Regions from separate parts of the Chryseobacterium subflavum genome, predicted to be linked through region 1. Evidence: riboswitches for the same ligand, from Rfam matches in the RefSeq annotation. Region 1 holds a riboswitch; each other region holds the start of a gene.
The links. Region 1 has a riboswitch for cobalamin ahead of metE (5-methyltetrahydropteroyltriglutamate--homocysteine S-methyltransferase). Riboswitches for the same ligand answer to the same signal wherever they lie in the genome.
Positions count from the first base shown of each region.

Region 2: another riboswitch for cobalamin. It lies ahead of prpB (methylisocitrate lyase); the one in region 1 lies ahead of metE (5-methyltetrahydropteroyltriglutamate--homocysteine S-methyltransferase).
Region 3: another riboswitch for cobalamin. It lies ahead of AC0INN_RS12860 (TonB-dependent receptor plug domain-containing protein); the one in region 1 lies ahead of metE (5-methyltetrahydropteroyltriglutamate--homocysteine S-methyltransferase).
Region 4: another riboswitch for cobalamin. It lies ahead of AC0INN_RS14210 (acyl-CoA thioesterase); the one in region 1 lies ahead of metE (5-methyltetrahydropteroyltriglutamate--homocysteine S-methyltransferase).

Region 1 is NZ_JBVTMR010000001.1:1,754,993-1,760,224, forward strand. It holds gene AC0INN_RS07730 (VOC family protein) at 128-508, shown strand; gene AC0INN_RS07735 (Crp/Fnr family transcriptional regulator) at 522-1,055, shown strand; gene AC0INN_RS07740 (Lrp/AsnC family transcriptional regulator) at 1,069-1,530, opposite strand; cobalamin riboswitch at 1,685-1,870, shown strand; gene metE (5-methyltetrahydropteroyltriglutamate--homocysteine S-methyltransferase) at 2,129-4,438, shown strand; gene AC0INN_RS07750 (hypothetical protein) at 4,766-4,966, shown strand.
Region 2 is NZ_JBVTMR010000001.1:146,620-151,851, forward strand. It holds gene AC0INN_RS00695 (hypothetical protein) at 1-241, opposite strand, end outside; gene AC0INN_RS00700 (aminotransferase-like domain-containing protein) at 382-1,794, shown strand; cobalamin riboswitch at 2,060-2,252, shown strand; gene prpB (methylisocitrate lyase) at 2,658-3,566, shown strand; gene prpC (bifunctional 2-methylcitrate synthase/citrate synthase) at 3,559-4,704, shown strand; gene AC0INN_RS00715 (bifunctional 2-methylcitrate dehydratase/aconitate hydratase) at 4,750-5,232, shown strand, end outside.
Region 3 is NZ_JBVTMR010000002.1:786,218-791,449, reverse strand. It holds gene AC0INN_RS12865 (YncE family protein) at 1-847, opposite strand, end outside; gene AC0INN_RS12860 (TonB-dependent receptor plug domain-containing protein) at 844-2,871, opposite strand; cobalamin riboswitch at 2,984-3,167, opposite strand; gene AC0INN_RS12855 (transporter) at 3,268-4,221, opposite strand; gene AC0INN_RS12850 (cytochrome-c peroxidase) at 4,235-5,232, opposite strand, start outside.
Region 4 is NZ_JBVTMR010000003.1:146,130-151,361, forward strand. It holds gene AC0INN_RS14195 (GNAT family N-acetyltransferase) at 1-81, opposite strand, end outside; gene AC0INN_RS14200 (endonuclease MutS2) at 198-2,345, shown strand; gene AC0INN_RS14205 (hypothetical protein) at 2,582-3,382, shown strand; cobalamin riboswitch at 3,438-3,615, shown strand; gene AC0INN_RS14210 (acyl-CoA thioesterase) at 3,729-4,112, shown strand; gene AC0INN_RS14215 (HD domain-containing protein) at 4,149-4,739, opposite strand; gene AC0INN_RS14220 (FG-GAP repeat protein) at 4,745-5,232, opposite strand, start outside.

The DNA.
Region 1 (5,232 bases):
TTTGAAATGAATACCAATGATACAGTCCTTGTTCCATTGAGAAGGGGTCTGATCAATATTGATTATCTTTATTAATATTTCAAACACAGCATAAAAAATATGCAGTGTTTACATTAAAAACAAAACCATGGAAATTCAAAACATTGATCATATCGTTCTAACGGTAGCTGATATCGAAAAAACCATCTCTTTTTATACAGACATCCTTGGATTTGAAGCGGTCTCATTCGGAGATAACCGGAAAGCGCTTGCTTTTGGAAACCAAAAAATCAACCTGCATCAGAAAGGCAATGAATTTGAGCCAAAGGCACTACATGCTACTCCCGGTTCTGCAGATCTGTGCTTTATTGCCACAACAGATGTACATGATATTTTAAAAGAACTTAAAGAAAAAAACATCGAAATCATCGAGGGTATTGTTATCAGAACCGGAGCAACAGGCAAAATAAGGTCCGTCTACTTCCGGGATCCTGATCAGAACCTGATTGAAGTGAGTAATTATATTTAAAATCTTCTTGAGCATGTCCCCAGATAAAAACGCCTTGGCTAAAATCCTTAGTAATTTCGAACAGGAAGAATTACCCAACAAAACCTTGCTAACGGAAGAAGGTAAGATGGCGCGTAAATTTTACTATCTCAAAAAAGGAGTTGCCAGAGGTTGGCTTAATAATGACGGTAAGGAAATTACATTTCAATTTTTGTTTGAAGGAAACTTTATTTCGTCGTGGGAAAGTCTGTTTTATAATTCTCCAAGTATTTATAATATCGAAACGATAGAACCCTGTACTGTATATAGCACTTCTATTGAGGATTTCAGACAAATAATTGAAAATAATCCGGACAGCAAGGAACTTTATTACAGCTATCTACAGGAACGCTTACTTAAATATCAGAAGCTCTTTATTTCCCGTATAAAAGATTCTGCAGAGGAAAGATATAATGAGCTTATAAAGCAATCCCCCGAGATTTTCCGCCGGGTTCCTCAGTATTATATTGCATCTTATCTTGGTATCACTTCTGTATCATTAAGCAGGATCAGAGGAAAAAAAATCTAGTAAGAGATCTGCTCTATATAGTAACTCCATGGTTATTCTTCACTTCTGCCATTACAAAAGTACTGTGTGTGCTTCCTATCGAGTCGACGGAACCTAATTTATTAAATACAAAATCCTGGTAGTGTTTCATATCGCGTACCTGAACTTTGAGAAGGAAATCAAAATCGCCTGAAATATTATAGCATTCCGCCACTTCGTCTATCAGTGTAATTTCCTGTACAAACTCATTTCCCACAGACCTGTCGTGGATCTTTAATTTAACCTGACAGAAAACTGTAAAACCACGATTCAGTTTCTCGGCTTCCAGGACAGCCGCATAATGTTTGATATAACCCTCCTGCTCCAACCTTTTAACACGCTCAAAAACAGGAGATGGAGAAAGGTTAATTTCCTTTGCCAATTCTTTAACGGTCAATTTTGCATTTTTTTGAAGGATTCTTAACAATTGAAGGTCTTTATCGTCTAGTCTTTCCACAGGATAATATTCTTTTTTCGATTTATATTTCCAAATTTACAGAATAAATAACTTACAAATTCAATTTAAACAAAACAATATACTTAATTTTTGCATTTAAGCCAATTAAACATCTTAAATTAATACCTTTACACCCTATTTTGTTCTTTAACATACTTCATCAAACGGAAAAGGTTTTACTTAAGGTAGATTAATAGGGAATCGTGTGAAAATCACGAGCTGTCGCGCAACTGTAAGTAACACAACAGAGGTTTTTGTCCCTGAATATCCACTGCCACAAGCGGGAAGGATGACAAAAACTGTTACAAGTCAGGAGACCTGCCTGTCCCGAATTGACAATGCTTTCGCGGTCTGAAGCTTTTGGTCATACAGATGATACTTTTGAACGTATTGGATTGGGTTTTAACTCAGAATTTATTTGAGTTTAAACGTAATGTTTTTTATGAAAATTAATTTCAGGTTACCTAACAATCTACTCTTCACTGGGAAAATTACGTCTATATTGTATCTTCTCTATTGCTAAAAACTATTTCCCGATTGCGTTATGAAGCATTATAAGAACTTTTAAAACCAAAATTTAATTAAAAGTTTAAAGAAAATGCAAACACACATCCTTGGCTATCCGCGAATCGGTAGCAACAGAGAACTTAAAAAAGCCTGCGAACTATATTGGGCAGGTAAAACATCGTTACAGGAACTTTTAGAGGCAGGAAAAAAGATCAGAAAGCAAAACTGGGAACTACAACAAGAAGCCGGAATTGATCTGATTCCATCCAATGACTTTTCTTTTTATGATCAGGTATTGGACATGACATTGTCTGTTGGAGCTATTCCTTCCCGTTATCAGGATATTACACCAAATGAGCTAGATCTTTACTTTGCTATGGCCAGAGGTTATCAGAAAGAAGGGCACGATATTACAGCCATGGAAATGACAAAATGGTTTGATACCAATTATCATTATATCGTTCCAGAATTCCAAAAAGATCAGCAATTCAAATTATTCTCCCATAAAATCGTTAATGAGTTTATTGAAGCGAAGGAAGCAGGAATTCATACAAAGCCTGTTATCCTTGGATTGGTAACCTATTTATTATTAGGAAAAGAAAAAGAAGAAGGTTTTGATAAATTGGATTTAGCACAAAATCTGCTTCCGGTTTACGTTGAGATCTTAAAAGAGCTTGAAAACAACGGAGCAGAATGGATTCAGCTGGATGAGCCGTTTTTAGCACTAGACCTTGATCAGAAAGCAAAAGAAGTTTACCAGAACATTTATGCTGAAATTGCCAAACAGTTTCCGAACCTTAAATTTATTGTGACCACCTATTTTGATGGGTTAAAAGATAACCTTTCATTGGCCACTACTCTACCTGTTGATGCACTACACATTGATCTGGTAAGAGCCCCGGAACAATTGGATGAGGTCATCAATGCAATTCCTGAAACATTAATCCTCTCATTAGGAGTCGTAGACGGAAGAAATATCTGGAAAAACGATTTCAATCAGTCTCTGGTTTTCATCAAAAAAGCTATTGCAGCATTAGGTTCTGAAAGAGTTTTCATTGCACCGTCATGTTCATTACTTCATTCTCCTTTCGATCTTGACCTGGAGAAAAATGAAAATATACTATCTCCGGAGATCAAACAATGGATGGCTTTCGCCAGGCAAAAAGTTTATGAAATTGTTACCTTAAAAAAATTAGCTTCAGAAAACCCGGATTACAATACTTTACAGGAATTAGCTGAAAATAAAAAAGCTATTGAAAACCGAAAAGTTTCAACACTAATTCACAATCAGGATGTGAAAAACCGTGTTACCGTAACTACAGAAAGTGACGCACAGAGAAACAGTCCTTTTAATGTGAGAAAAGAAGCACAGCAGAACGCATTGGAGCTTCCTTTATTTCCAACAACAACAATTGGGTCCTTTCCTCAAACCAAAGAAGTAAGAAGCTGGAGAGCTCAATTCAAGAAAGGAGATCTTACCGCCCAGAAATATGATCAGCTGCTTAAAGAAGAAACACAGAGAACCATCCAATGGCAAGAGGAAATCGGAATTGATGTATTGGTACATGGAGAATTTGAACGCAACGATATGGTCGAGTATTTTGGGGAACAGCTCGCAGGATTTGCATTTACTCAAAACGGATGGGTTCAAAGCTACGGAAGCCGCTGTGTAAAACCACCGGTTATTTATGGAGACGTTCACAGGCCTCAGCCAATGACGGTTTACTGGTCGCAATATGCCCAGTCATTAACTCAAAAATGGGTAAAAGGAATGTTGACCGGCCCTGTAACCATTCTTCAATGGTCATTTGTACGTGATGATCAGCCTCGTTCTACCACCTGTAAGCAGATTGCTTTGGCAATCCGTGATGAAGTAAACGATCTTGAAAAAGCAGGAATCAGAATTATCCAGATCGATGAACCAGCTATCAGAGAAGGTCTTCCTTTGCGTAAGGCAGAATGGCAAAATTACCTTCAATGGGCTGTAGAAGCTTTCAGAATTTCTGCAAGTGGTGTTGAGGATGCTACACAAATCCACACGCATATGTGTTATTCCGAGTTTAATGACATTATCCACAATATCGCCGATATGGATGCCGATGTCATCACGATAGAATGCTCAAGAAGCCAAATGGAGTTATTAAATGCTTTCGCAGACTTTAAATATCCAAACGAGATCGGCCCAGGAGTGTATGACATTCACTCTCCAAGAGTTCCGTCAAAAGAGGAAATGGTTGCATTGCTGAAAAAAGCACAAGCCGTAATCCCGGCAGAACAGCTTTGGGTAAATCCAGATTGCGGATTGAAAACCCGTCATTGGGAGGAAACAGAAAAAGCATTGATCGCTATGGTAGCAGCTTCGAAAGAAGTGGCTGCAGCTTATTCGACTGAGAAAGTATAATAGAACTGATTATTATTTTTTTTATATTGTAAGGCAGAGGCGTAAGCTTCTGCTTTTTTTGTTTAATAAAATAAATCAATGACTACAGAAGAATTCGTAGGAAATTTTTATCACGAAAAACAAAATATCATATATTTATGTTTTGTTATATTTAAAACTTAGGAGCTATATTTTCATGGGAACTTGGTAAATGCAGAAGTTAATATTTTACCGTAGGAATATTTTCAAAGAAAATTAAAAACAGCAGGGATTTAAGATTTGAAGAATCTCAGTTAATTGGAACTGTTAGAATTATTAAAATTGTAAATTCCAAACTACAGAAGTAATATGAAAATTCTATTTATTTTAATTACAATTTCAGGATCATTACTAGGTCAGTCAAAAGAACTAAAACATAAAAACTACAGCCATTTGGATACTATTGATGTTTATTCAAAAGATTATCCCACCAAACTTGTCGAGGGATCTGGATTAATAAAAAATAAAAAAAACAGAAATGTAGGTGCAATAGGATTCTCCATCAAATAACTAAAGATAGTAATGGTAAAATTATTCGAATTTTAAAATCTGAATCCAATCATTATATAAAAGATCATAAAAATCCACAAAAAAGTATAATTCGCGAAATCACAATTTATTATGATGATTCTCAACCTGACCTAGCAAAATATACAAGTGAGACTTTAATAAATAATTCATTAGTAAAAACAGAAACTAAACTTTTTGATTTAAAACAAAATAATAATGATCTTCCCGGGTTTAAAAATGTCAAAGATTTATTAGATATGATAAAA
Region 2 (5,232 bases), 1.6 Mb from region 1:
CGCTTTTAAAAAGGCAATAACCGACGGGTTCATGATCTGCAAACACCATAATGAGCTGGGTGGATAAGTCATTCAGGATATTGATCATTTTCCTGTATTCTACATTTTCGGCAAGGTATTCTTCAATTTTTTCCGATGAAACTTTTCCAGAATAGGTATTTCTGATATATGGTCTCATGACAGCAAAAAGGTGATCGATTCCCTGGTCTGATCCTACGGTAAATTTGGATATAATTTCCATTATGATTCTTTTTTACCCAAAGCTAATGGATTATTAAACTGTTGTATGAGTACAGTTGAGTACAATTGAATCAGTACAGTTGGTTTTTAATCATTTGTGCGAACACATTTGTACATTTGTTATGAAAAAGATGAAACGCCATGAAGACGTACAGATATGAGATTTTTACCACTACTATTGAAGATAAAATAAAGACTGGAATGTTAAAGCCCGGCACCCGTCTACCATCTGTGAGAGAGATTAAAGAAAATTATCATCTGAGTACAAGTTCGGTTCAAAGTGGTTATGATCATCTGGTGATGAAAGGATGGGTGAAAAATATTCCCCGCTCCGGTTATTTTGTAGCAGATGATGTTCCACAAATAAGCAGTGAAAACTTACCACTTTACCCGGTCTCAAAAAATGAAGTTTTCAATAAAAATGTTGCTCTGATTTCATCAAGAAATAAGCCCTCCGAATATGCCTCATTTAATTCGGCGGCACCTACGGATCTATTGATTCCGCAAAAGCTCATTTTAAAAAAAATGCAGAAAGTGATCCGCGAAAAAGGGACTTCACTTCTTCGCTACTATCCTGCTAACGGGTCTTTAGAACTAAGAGATCTTATCGCTAAACGTACTTCTCAATATGGATACACATTGCATCCTGAAAAATTAATCATTACTGATGGAGCATTGCAGGCACTTTACATTGCCCTGGCATCTGTGACGAATGCCGGTGACCTCATTGCTGTTGAAAGTCCGTGCGTTTTTTCTGTTTTGGAAGTAATTGCCAATCTGAAACTTAAAGTCATAGAAATTCCTGTCCGGGATAGAAATGGTTTTGATACGGCATATTTAAAAAAGATATGCGCGGATCATGATATCAGATCTCTTGTAGTTACACCTAATTTTCACAATCCTACAGGAATTCTGATGTCGGAAACTGTAAAAAAAGAACTGCTTTCCATTGCGGAAGAATATGAGTTTCCGATTATCGAAAATGATATTTACGGAGACCTTTATTTTGGCAATGAGAGACCTTCGGGGATCGGGAGTTTTGATACCGGTGGTTGGGTAATAACTTTTTCTTCTTTTTCCAAAACATTGGCTCCCGGTATTCGCCTGGGATGGATGCATTCGGGAAAATTCCATGCGGAAGCAGAGAGAACCAGGTTTGCCTTAGGAAGATCTGTTGCTCCGGTATATCAGGAACTGGTCATTAAACTGCTTGAAGACCATAGCTATGATAAACATTTGCGTTCATTTCGTAAACAGCTATATAAGCAGGCCAAAGATGTGTTAGAGATATTAAAAAGCCATTTTCCGGATGGGGCTTATTTTGAAGATCCTCAGGGTGGATACAGCATTTGGGGAAGTTTGCCTGAAGGAGTGGATATGGAGAAATTTTACGCTTATTGCGAACAGCAAAGAATATTATTTACTCCCGGAGAAATTTTTAGCCTTACCGATCAGTTCAGGTACCATTTCAGGATTATTTTTGCAGAACGTATCACATCCCATAGCCTGTTGGCTTTGCAAAATATAGGTGAGAATTTGAAACAGATATTGTGAGTGTTTTTCAGGCTTTTATCTGTTAATTCAGAATCATATTTTCATATTGAGAGCATATGCTTTTCTCAATAATCGTGTTTGTCGGATTTTTTTGCAAGTGATTTTTACATAATCAAGATCATTTTAATTATGATTTTGAAAATTGAAAATATATTTATAATGCCTATTTTCAAAGAATTACGAATTCCTAACTGTTGTTCGTAAATAATTATTTTCGTGTTTCAATAAAATACCTATATTTACCACCAAGGAGTTCATTTATACTTCTTTATCAACCGGAATTGGTTACACTTAGCTGTGAATTAAAAGGGAATCGTGTGTGAATCACGAACTGTCGCGCAACTGTAAGTAACACTCAAAAGGTTTTTATCAATCAGGGTTCACTGTTCTTTTTTTGAATGGGAAGGACGATAAAAATTGTTACAAGTCAGGAGACCTGCCTATTTCGAATTGACGATGCTTTCGCGATCTGAAGCTTATAGTCAGGTATGATACGATGTGATAACAGTGCCCGATATCTTTTTGTGTACATTATCATTTTTAAGAAATGGTTTACAGGTTTTGCTTTTCAGGGCTGTATCATTTCTACAGCTTGCTCGTATTAGTCCCTTTCCATAATTTTCTCTTTTACAAAGTATTGTGAAGTTTTATCAGCACCTTTTATATTGATTTATAAGCATTACAGGCTGATGGCAGCAATCTTTGACCGGATTGTTATTACATGAAAATGTAATGAGGCTGTTCAACCATTCATTAAGGTTTATAGGTCGTTTAATTATTTTAATCATTTAAAGAATAATCTTTCTTTAAATTGTTGGAAGAATGTGAGTTAAAATACATCAAAACGAACAATAATATTAAAGATGAGTAAAAATGTAAGTCTAGAGTCTGCCGGATTACGTTTCCGGGAGACGATGCAAAAAGAAAACCCTCTTCAGATTGTCGGGGCTATCAATGCCAATCATGCATTGCTGGCGCAGCAAGCAGGATTCAATGCTATTTATCTTTCCGGAGGAGGAGTTGCTGCAGGATCGTTGGGAATTCCGGATCTGGGAATTACGACCCTTGAGGATGTTCTGATCGATATTCAACGAATAACCAATGTATGTGATTTACCTCTATTGGTGGATGTAGATACGGGGTTTGGTCCTTCGGCATTCAACGTAGCAAGAACTGTAAAATCATTAATTAAAGCCGGAGCAGGTGCTTTGCATATTGAAGACCAGGTGGGAGCGAAACGTTGTGGGCACCGTCCAGGTAAAGAAGTGGTAAGCAAAGAGGAAATGGTAGACCGTTTGAAGGCTGCTGTTGATGCTCGGACGGATGAAAATTTTGTGATCGGGGCACGTACTGATGCTTTTGCCAATGAAGGGCTTGAAAAAACATTGGAAAGGGCTGTTGCCTATAAAGAAGCCGGAGCAGATTTCATCTTTGCGGAGGCTGTTCCTGATTTAAGCTATTATCAAAAGTTTGTAGACGCTACAGGTATTCCTGTACTGGCCAATATTACAGAATTCGGAATGATTAAAATGTATACTGCTGATGAACTGAAAGATGCGGGAGTCGGTTTGATTTTATATCCCCTTTCTGCTTTCCGGGCGGCAAATAAGGCAGCACTGAATGTTTACGAGCATATCCGGAAAGATGGAACCCAGGCTCATGTAATTGATACCATGCAGACCCGGGAAGAGCTTTACAAAAGTATTGGATACCATGATTACGAACAAAAATTAGATAACCTATTTAAACAGAACAAGAATGTCAATGAATAACGAACCAACATTTAAGCCTAAGAAAAGTGTAGCGCTTTCCGGGGTTGCCGCAGGTAATACTGCACTTTGCAGTGTAGGAAAAAGTGGAAATGATCTCCATTACAGAGGTTATGACATTTTGGACCTCGCAGAAAAAGCAGAATTTGAGGAGGTAGCCTATCTTCTTATTTACGGACAGCTACCAACAGGAGCCCAGTTAAAAAACTATAAAGCCAAATTGAAATCATTGAGAGGATTACCACATTCTGTAAGAAATATCCTGAAAAGTATTCCTGCAGCTGCCCATCCGATGGATGTAATGCGCTCCATGGTTTCAGCAATTGGAAGTATTCAGCCTGAAAAAGACGATCATAATGTGGCGGGAGCAAGGGATATTGCAGACAAATTACTGGCATCATTCAGTTCCGGACTTTTGTATTGGTATCATTATACGCATAACGGAAAAGAGATTGATGTAGAAACTGATGATGATACTATTGGAGGCCATTTTCTTCACCTGTTGCATGGTAAAAAAGCACCCGATTCCTGGGTGAAGGCAATGGAAATCTCTCTTAATCTGTATGCAGAGCATGAATTTAACGCTTCCACTTTTACTGCGCGTGTTATTGCGGGAACCTCTTCAGATTTTTATTCCTGTATAACGGGAGCTATCGGCGCTTTAAGAGGTCCTAAACATGGTGGGGCGAATGAAGTGGCTTTCGAAATTCAGAGTCGTTATAATTCCCCGGATGAAGCGGAAGAGGATATCAGAAGGCGTATTGGTAACAAAGAAGTAATTATTGGATTTGGACATCCGGTGTACACCATATCGGATCCGCGAAACGTAGTGATAAAAAAAGTAGCGAAAGAACTTTCCGAAGAGGCCGGAGATATGTTGCTTTATCATATTGCTGAAAGGCTGGAAACCATAATGTGGGAAGAAAAGAAAATGTTCCCTAACCTGGATTGGTTCTCAGCGGTTTCGTATCATCTGATGGGAGTACCAACCCTTATGTTCACTCCGTTATTTGTTATTTCAAGAGTCACGGGATGGAGTGCCCACATCATTGAACAAAGGCAGGATGGCAAAATTATCCGTCCAAGTGCCAATTACACCGGGCCTGAAAATAAAGAATTTGTTCCTATCACAAGCAGATAATACAATCGATTTAAAATATAAACTAATTAAACTTAAAACAAAAAGATGTCATCACACATTTCAAATGAAAGACCACAACCGGATCAGGTATTAACAGATATTGCAGATTATGTATTGAACTTCGAAATTAAAAACGACCTGGCCTGGAAAACGGCTCACTACTGCCTTTTAGATACTATTGGATGTGGATTGGAAGCTTTAACTTATCCTGCATGTACAAAATTATTGGGGCCTATCGTAAAAGGAACTGTTGTTCCGAATGGTGCAAAAGTGCCGGGAACTCAGTTTCAACTGGATCCGGTTCAGGCGGCTTTCAATATCGGAGCTATTATTCGTTGGCTGGATTTTAATGATACGTGGCTAGCTGCAGAATGGGGACATCCTTCTGATAACTTAGGAGGAATTTTAGCAACCGCTGACTGGTTGTCCAGAACCCATATTGCAGAAGGAAAAGCTCCTTTGAAAATGAAGCAGGTGCTGGAAGCCATGATCATGGCGCATGAAATTCAGGGAGTAATTGCTCTTGAA
Region 3 (5,232 bases), on a different contig from region 1:
AGTAATAAAGCTTATCATTCACAATGGTCATTTCACTCACTGCGAGATGAAAATCTTTTTTCACAGTTCCGGTTGCTGCATCAACGAGAAATAAACTTGATGGTACATTGTAATAATCTCCTCTTGAGCTTACATACAAATCCCCGTAATTATCCTTTTTAAGGCGGTGAAGGTTGATTGCAACATTTATTTTTTTACTTTCTGTAAATGTATTGAGATCGATCACAGAAACAGTTTTATCATAATTTGGAACCATATACCCTCCTGAATTAGCTACAAAAAGCTGGTTTCCCACAATCTCAATTTCTTCAGGCTGATATCCTACGGTAACTTGTCTTTGAATAGCAAGGGAAGTCGTATCAATCTCCACAACTTTTCCTTTAGGAGAATTAGGATTAATATCAACCGGCCCAGCGTAACTGCTGGCATAGGCTTTTCCATCTTTGAATTTAATGTACCTGCAGTTTTGTAACTGGATTGTTTTGATTCGCTTTGCTGTTTTTGCATCCAGCACCTCGATTTTATTGGATACATTCACCACAACATACAATTTACCTCCGTAAATCTGAATATCATTTCCCACATCGCCTAATTCTTTGACAACATTGGGATTAATTTCTGCATAAATATTCCTTCTGTAGTTTCCTGTTGTATAATCAAAAAAATCAAGTGTGCATTTATTGCTCCCCATATTTCCTTCATTCAAAACATAAAAACCTTTGATTGCAGTATTTTCCGGTTGTGTAAGACCCGTCTCAACTTCTTCTTTCGGAGTGTATTCATCTGTTCTGCATGACAGTAATGAAAACGCAATAAATAAGAACACGTAATAGCTTATTTTTTTCATAATGTATAGCTTACAATAAGTTTAAAATTTCTTCCTGGCATTGGATAGTTCCTTACCACATCATAGTGCTGATTCAAAGTATTATTGACCTCAAAGCTTACCTTGAGCTGGTGAGAATACCAGTTAAACCTTTTCTGAATCGATAAATCGTGTGTATACCAGGGTCTGATGAGATTATATTCAATATTGTTTTGTTGTGCATCATAACGTTTCCCCGTATACATAAAGCTATAATTAAAGCTCCACTCCTTATAATCAGCCATCAAAGTAAAAGTTCCTGAATGCCATGGCACATAAGGAATCTGATCTCCATAATATGACTCCCCTTTTTCAGTAAAATCGCGTGCACTTTGGTAGGTATAGCTCAACAATGGTTTCAATATTACTTTCCCAAGGTCCAGCTCAGCCTGTATATTCACATCTGATCCTATGATATGAACATCTCCAAGATTCGTCATCATCCATCTGAAAAGATTGGTTGTGGGCACTGCAATGATCTTATTTTCCACTTTGTTATAATACCCGTCTGCCTTGAAGTAAATACTTTTCAGAACCTGATGGTTATAAGTCTTCTGATAAGTAAAACCTACGTCATATTGATTGGTAAATTCAGGTTTAAGAAAAACATTCCCGATCATGGTATAGTACAGGTCATTGAAAGTCGGCATTCTAAAAATCCTTTTATAAAATGCTCTCACTGTTAAATTCTTAAAGGCCAGTGGCTGGTAACTCAAAAATGCAGAGGGTGTCCATTCACTCTTATCCGGCGACTTGGAATTACGTTCAACATTCTCCCGAATAAAAGTGCCTAAAACACTTCCAAGAAACTTAAACCGGTTCCATTGGTAAGTGGTTGCAAAAGCAACCAATGAGGTATAACGCGTGGGAAATGAGAAAAGCTTAAGATCGGAATCCAGATTATTATACTGGAAATCAACATTAGCACTAACATCCCAGTTTGGTGTAATTGAGTAAATATTGGAAGATGATAAATATAATTCTCTCTGGATATATGTATTATCCGTTTTTAAAGCCGTTTCAGCTACATTTACCGTATCCATATACCGGGTATAGTCGTAGGCAAATTTAGCTTTGAGCTGAGTCTCAAATTTTGGAAATATTTTTTTCCTTAGGTGAGCCTGAACAAAATAATTTCTATCAAGTAATTTTTGTCCTTTCGGATCAAAACCATTATTCACAATTGCTGAGGGAATCCCACGATCTGAAATATATCCGTAGCCCCGGACATTCCAGTCTCCATTATTCAGATTTCCCTGCAGGCTGGTCTCAAATCTTTTGGCAGTAATATAAGAATCATATCTTGTTGCAATTGTATCATTGGCTATAGTACCATCGGGGTGTTTTTTCTGGTATTTGTATTTATATTGTCCGTCACTCTGTATAAATTCGGAGCTGAAACTTGCGGAAATTTTATCTGAAAGCTTTTGCTCCAATCGAAATGACGGGTTGAAAAGATCGATTGAACTGTTTTTTATTCTAAGTACAAGATTCGTTTTTTTATTTCCGGAAAAATAAGGAGTCTTGGGTTGGAGATAAATTGAGCCGGAAGATCCAAAATCTTTTGCAGGCTGAAAGATCTCACTTTTCTGTCCGTTGTATAATGAAATTTCTCCGATATCATCCAGCGAAAACTTTCCCAGATCGATGACCCCGTTTTGTGCGTTTCCCAATTGAATCCCATCATAGAAAACACCGACATGCTGGCTACCCATGCTTCGGATATTAACCGTTTTCAATCCGCCAATTCCACCGTAATCCTTGATCTGTACTCCCGAAAAATAGCGTAATGCATCGGCTACGGACTGGCTGTTCAACCTTTCCAGCTGTTCTCCTGAAAGAGTTTGAGCGGGAAGAATTTCTTTAAAATCTTTTTTATAAATGGTAACCGGAAGGATCCCTTTTTCCTTTATACTATCTCTTGACTGAGAAAAATAAAGCTGGTTAATTAGCACAAGGATTGTGATAATTATTTTTTTAGTTGTAAAAGTAAATTTCGGTTCCATTAGCTCATTGAGAATAATCTTGACACTAATGGATATAAGAAAGCAGCAATAACATTGTACAGCCATAGCTGCACAGAAGCATTGTTGTCCTTAGCTTTATTCCACGAAAGCATCAAACTTAAATCTTCTGGCAGGTCTTCTGACTTACTCCATTTTTGAAATCCTTCCCATTAAAAACAGTGGATATATACATCAAAAATTTTGGTTTAGAGTTTACAGCAGCGGGTCTGTTCCGGATTTACACCGGATTCCCTTTTAAAAGCCTTTTACAGCTCACCAGATTCCGGCAAAGATAGAAAATTCTTCTTAGAAACAATATTATACTTAATAAAATGATTTTCAACAGAATAAAAACAAACATTCCGTTACATGAGTAACGGAATGTTCATTTGATTTTTATATCCCAAAGTTAATAAACACACTGAATCTGGATTTAGCTTCAATGTTTCCACCCGCTAGGTTTGAATAGGCAGGAAGCATCAGTTCACTACCCAGGCTCCATTTACTATAGGAAAGTTCAAAGCCTAATTTTCCATATAAAGCACTTCCGGCAGTATCCGGTAAGGCTTCATCAAATTGCTTATTCCTATCATATACTTCTCCCTGTAATCCGGCTTTCCCGGAAAAGATCATTTTTTTGTCCGCATAAAGCTGATAAAATCCGGTAGCTGCATAGTTCCATTGGTTTCCAAACTGATAATACTTCTTATTTTCACCTTTAACAGTATAATCCGTATTAACAATTACCGCAACTTTGTTCTTTTGGTATTTATAATTCACAACCATCTGATAATCCCAGCTTCCTGTTCCCAATTGGAAACTCGGATTCACTCCCGTAATTCCTTTTTCATCAAATCTTCCTAACGGAACTTTTATTCCTAATCCTCCATTTAATTGGTGAGATGCATCTTTAGAATTGATCAGCTGATAAATACCCATTACATTCAGATCCCCTATTCCATTAATTCTGATGTCTCCCTGCATTGTTTTTTTTTCATGAAACTGAAAAGGGAGACTCACGTAAGCACTCAGCTTTTTCGTAATGGGAACTTTTCCCCATAACTGGATGGTATTGAAGTACTGATCCTGGGTGAGATCATTCACAAAAAGGTTTTCTTTGGCTTTATAATGCTGTGCAAAATATTTTATTCCTATAAATTGAGGATTAAGCAAAGACTCAAATCCTGATGATCCATTTCCTGCAGCACAGCCACAAGCATCACAATCATCATCAAAAAATTTGCTGGGGTTAAAGCTATTTTCAGGAATATACAAACTGTCTCTTATGGGTTCTGCATAGGCTATTTGGCATAAAAATAAACCCAATACTATTAAAAAAATGTTTTTCATGTTTGATTAAAATTTATTCTGAGAATTTTGGGTTGGTAACAAAGTCTTTATCAGATAGAGTTTTCAGGAAAGCAATAATGGACTGCTTCTCCGCATTGTTCATCGTGAGTCCGATATGTCCGTTTTGTTTAAGCAGCGGATCAAGGTTAGGATTGTCCTCTACATTATCCGAGTAAAAATTAAGAACAGCATCCAGGGTATAGAATCTCCCGTCATGCATATAAGGTGCTGTATATTCCACATTCCTTAAGCTGGGTACCCGGAATTTCATCCAATCTACCTGATCCAATGTTACCCTGTAACGCCCGGCATCCTTAAACTGACTATTGTAATACATTCCTGTATTGCGGAAACTTTCATCCGTAAACAATTCTCCGCTATGGCATGAGGAACATTTCTGCTGGAATAGTGCCATTCCCTTCATTTCCGTTGTAGTAAAAGTTGCTTTTCCATGCTTATACTGGTCATACTTAGAATTACCAGAAATCATCGTTACCATGAACTGTGACAAAGCCTTCAAAACCCTTTCCCCTGTAATATATTCATCACCATAAGCGGCTTTGAAAAGATTTCTATACTTACTGTCGGCATTTAATTTAGCAATCACTTCAGGCATTGAACTATCCATTTCGTTTGCGTCGGTAATAGGAATAATGGGTTGCTCATTAAGGTTATGAATTACCCCATCCCACATATATCGCTTTAAGAATGCCATATTCTGGATGGGAGGGGCATTGCGTATTCCGATCCTGTCATCCACCCCATGGCTCACATTATGCCCATGGTGCGTAAAAGCATTTTCCTGTATATGGCAGAATCCGCACGAAATGGTATTATTTCGGGAAAGCCTTCCTTCGTAGAATAATTTCCTTCCCAGCTCTACTCCATTTTTGGTGACCGGATTCCCAGTTTTATCAAACGTCATTTCAGGAAAATAAGCTGGAAACTGTAAGTTATAAGCCTCATCCTTTTCCAATGGCTCAATAACCTCATCTGAGCACGATATGATAT
Region 4 (5,232 bases), on a different contig from region 1:
ATTGCTACGGATCCTAAGAATGTCTTCAACATCGGTTTCTTCAATATTTCTTAAAATCAAACGATTGGTTTCTATTCTCATATTTCAAATGTACTAAAACATTCATTTAAAAAAGATCAGGACCATAAAATTTTCAAAATATCTCATTTTCAAATTATCATCTCATCAAATTCACAATTTCTCACTAAATTTGCATTGTGTATATAAATAAAGAAGATTTAGACGAATTAGAATTTCCGCAATTGCTCGCGGAAATTTCTCCTTTTGCGTATTCTCCGAAAACGAGAGAAAAAATTCTTCAACTTCGTCCTATGGAAATCGACGAAGCAGAGCTTTCTTTGAAAAAAACTTCGGAATATCTTTCAAGTTTTGAAAGTTCAAATGCTATCCCATTTGATGAATATGAAGATATTGAAGCGGAACTGAAATTAATGCTGATTGAGAACTATCGACTGGAAAACAGCGCATTCATCAAGATAAAAACACTCACGGAACAAATCGGAAAGCTACAAAAGTTCTTTCCCACCATGCCGGATACTTTTCCCAATCTTCTGGAAAATGTTTCAGTTCTTGAATTTAAAAAAGAGATCATTGATAAGGTTGATAAAGTCTTCAACCGTTTTGGAGAGGTAAAAAGCGAAGCTTCACCCGTTCTAAAAACATTACGGACAGAAATTCAGCATGCCAAAAAAGCAATTCAGGAAAATTTCAACCGGGCCTTGTTCAATTATGGGCAAAGTGATTTTCTGGATGACATCCGTGAGAGTATTATAGAGGACCAAAGAGTTTTAGCAGTAAAATCTGCGTATAAAAAAAGGGTTTCCGGAAGAGTCTTGGGACTTTCAAAAACCGGATCCATTACCTATATACAGCCGGACAGCGTAGTCAGCCACTATTTTAAATTGAAGGAAGCTGAAGAGGAGGAAAAGAAAGAAATTGATAAGATCCTGAGGAAACTTACAGCTGAATTAGCCGAATTTCAACCTCAGCTCTGGAGGTATCAAAAATACATTTTTGATCTTGATTTAACGAGGGCAAAAGCCAAATTTGCAGAATTAATCCATGGAGTACTGCCTAAAATCAACCGCCATAAAACCCTGAGATTAAGAGAAGCTTTTCATCCATTGTTATGGCTAAGGAATAAAGCAGAGAACAAAACGATCCACCCACAAACATTGAGTCTGACGGAACATAACAGGATCATCTGTATCTCCGGTCCCAATGCAGGGGGAAAATCAATAACCTTAAAAACGGTAGGATTACTACAGCTGATGATCCAAAGTGGAATCCTCGTTCCCACTCACCCGAAATCCGAAATGTTTTTCTTTGACAAAATCATGACTGATATTGGAGACAATCAGTCTATAGAAAACCATCTTTCGACATATTCTTCGAGATTAAAGAAAATGTCCGGAATCATCAGGGAATCAGACGCCAATACGCTCCTGTTAATTGATGAGTTTGGAACAGGTTCCGATCCGGAACTGGGAGGTGCCCTGGCAGAAAGTTTCCTTGAATTTTTCTACGACAAAAAAAGTTTCGCGATTATCACCACACACTATACCAATATCAAACTGGTGATAGAACAACTCCCTAATGCTGAAAATGCGGCGATGCTATTCAATGAAGAAACTCTGGAACCGATGTACAAACTGGAGGTAGGCCAGGCAGGAAGTTCCTTTACTTTTGAAGTTGCCGAAAAGAATAAAATTCCCAGATTCATTATCCATTCTGCAAAGAAAAAGGTAGAACACGATATTGTAAACCTTGATAAAACCATTGTTAAGCTACAGCAGGAAAAATTTGAAGTTGAAAAGCTTAAAACAGATCTGGCTGAAAGAAAGGAATCGGTAGAAGATAAACGGGATAACCTTCAAAAGCTGAATGAACAACTTCAGCAAAAATTATTCAATTTTCAAAAGCTGTATGAAGAAGAACATCGGAAGCTTCAGTTCGGGAACAAAATCGAATCTTTTATCGAAAGCTACGTTAAGGGAAAATCCAGGAAGGATGTGGTAAAAGATTTCGTGAAGATTTTAGAACAGGAAAAATTCAGAAAAATAGGTGCTGATAAAGATGAAACCAAACGTCTTCAGATTGTAAAAAGAAAGATCACCCAGCAGCTGAAAAAAGAAGAGGTTATTGAAAAAATCGCAGAAACCAACGAAAAAATAGAGGAAAAACGCAAAACCGATCGTGAGATCTGGATGAAAGTGGGACAACGGGTGCGTATTACAGGAAGTACCAGTGTCGGCACGATTGAAAAAATTTCAAGAAATAAAGTGATTGTCAATTATGGAACCTTTAAAACAACCATTGATGCCGATGAGCTTGAAAGAATTTAAAAATTGATTTAATAATAAATGAGAGTGCTTTTAGCACTCTCTTATTCTTTACTCTTTACTCTTTACTCTTCCTTCTTCCCAAAAAATTTCGCCTTACCGAATTTCTATCCTCCTCCAACCTAACAGAATAAATTCCTTTTGTAAAACTTTCTTTAGCAAATAAAGAAGATTTAGGAAGCTATAATTATGTTCCGAAATGCTTTTAATTTATATATTTGAAGTATCAAAAATTTTTCATGATGATTTCCGTAAACAAAGCATTCTATTTATCTGCCTTCAGTTTATTTTCATTAGCCTTCCTAAAAGGGCAGCAAAAAATTCCTTTTGGAGTTGTAAAAGCAGAAGAAGGCTATGCCAATGTACGGGTGGCAAAGGATAATTACAGAAAAATTGTAGACAAAATCAGAATGCGTAAAGGGGATGTTTTTCTTTATGTAAAACCGGCTCCCGGAGAAACAGAATGGCTATGGATCAAATATCCCGATAAGCAGGATACTGAAAAGCCTTTTGTGAGATATGAAAATCTTGATAAGGAAGGTATGGTGAATAAAGACCGTGTAGCCTTTATTGATCAGTTGCCTCAATACACACCTTCCAAATCCAAAAACGGAAGATCCCTCATTTTCACAGATAATAACAACCCCAAAATACCTACCGCTCAAAGGAGTAAAGTAATCATCGATATTTATCCTTCTAATGCCAGCTACCGTAAACAGGAAAAAGATACGGATGGAACGATATTAACCATTGATAAAGTTAAACCCTGGGGAATAAGCAAAGAACTTCCGGAAGGGATGACCGAAATCAAATCGATCCGGGTACAGCAGGTGGGGCGTGGCTCTGTCTTTGTGAGAGAAGCCATCAAAAATATGTTCCAGCCTACTATGGATTTCAATAACATCAGTGTAGCTGCTATTGATAATGATAATATTTTCCTTTATATGGTGAACGGATCAGGTGAAAACAGGTATACCACACTCTGGACAATCAAACAGGGCCGGGTGGCTCATCAGATTATTTTTAAAAATCCGGAATAATTCACCTTACTTCTCTGTATTATCCTTATTTTTGCACCTGAAAAAGTCTTACCACTTATTCATCACAGGAATGGGTTCTGCCTAACGCAGATTAAAAGGGAATCGTGTGAAAATCACGAGCTGTCGCGCAACTGTAAGTAACAAAAGTCTTTATGTAGGATCCACTGTGCCATGCATGGGAAGGGATTAAAGATGTTACAAGTCAGGAGACCTGCCTTTTCTTTGAACAAGAAACTTTCGCGGCCTGAAGTTTATTGATCTGATGGATGTTTTCAGGAATATACTAATTCCTAGATTATTCTGTTTATTTCAATAATTTCATCCCGCTTTAATTTAATAATGAAATATGACTACAGAAGAAAGAATTCAAGCATCTGAAACCAGAATCTTTAAAGCGGTTTTCCCCAACACAACCAATCATTACGATACCCTTTTTGGTGGTACAGCGATGCAATTGATGGATGAAGTGGCATTTATTACCGCTACCCGCTTTGCAAGAAAACGAGTGGTAACTGTAAGCAGCGACAAAATTGATTTTAAAAAGCCTATTCCTGCAGGAACTATTGTAGAATTGATAGGAACAGTTTCCCATGTCGGGACTACCAGTATGAAGGTAAACGTAGAAATTTATACAGAACAGATGTATTCGTATGAAAGAGAAAGAGCTATTGTTGGAGATTTCACTTTCGTAGCTATAGACGAATTTAAAAAGCCTGTACAGATACTATAATCAGAAAAAAACGCAAGCCTTCGGCTTGCGTTTTATTTATCTTAAAACTTTTTCTGTTTCTAAACTTTTACTAAGTAAAAACTGGAATGCTTCTCCCATTTCATCAGAAGCCCGGCTGATGGCATTTTCCAGCATATTCCTGATCTGGCTTTCTGTTACCTTAGCTTCTGTCCAGCTTTTTCCTGAAGTATGCGAATTCAGGATAAACGGCATGATCCTGTCTATTGCACAGGCAAAAATAGCATCAGGGGTCTGTTCTTCTTCAAATTCCAGCCACAAATTAAAGAATTCCGAACGCAAAGGTTCATCAAGAATCCCGAAAATTTTCTGGGCAGACAATTTTTCTCTTTCAAATTTGCCCACCATGGCTTTTTCGTCAAATAAAAATGTATCTCCAGCTTCTATTTCTACCAGATCGTGGATAGAAAGCATCCGTATCACCCTTAACAGATCGATATCAGCCCTGTTTTTAGCATAGGGGAAAAGTACCTGTGCTAAAATAATGATCTGCCATGAGTGTTCAGCAGTATTTTCTCTTCTTGAATCATCGGCATTATAATTCCTTCTCTGTACATTTTTTAATGCATCTACAGCAAGAATAAAATCAATTTCCTTTTGTATTTTCATGTTTCCTATTCTTTATAATATTCTTTGATTGGATATCTCTTTGTTTTTATGATCCATTTATTTTTAATCTTTTCGCGTCGGGTTACTTTTACAGATTCATCATTCATGGCATCTTCTTCCAGTTCAAAGACCTTATCAAGTCCTTTTCCGGGCAGCACTCTGTATTCTGTGGTTAAATGCCAGCAACAACCGGATTTAGAAAATGTTATGAGTCTTTTCCTTTTTGGATCTGTCTGAAACATTCCCAGATTTTCGCGGGCAAGATCAGTTAATTCCTCACTGATCACGAATTGCTTTCTTGTCGTATTATAGACATATACGTCATAGGAAGGACCACCATAGCTGCTTTCATTACCATTTCGGATAGCAATATCTTCAAAACCGTCAAAGTTAAAATCTTTAAATATCAGCGGGCTCTGTTCATCATAAAGCTGAATAACATTAACACTAGGTTGTTGATCCTTACCAAGGTAAAAATAAAGATCATCAGAAG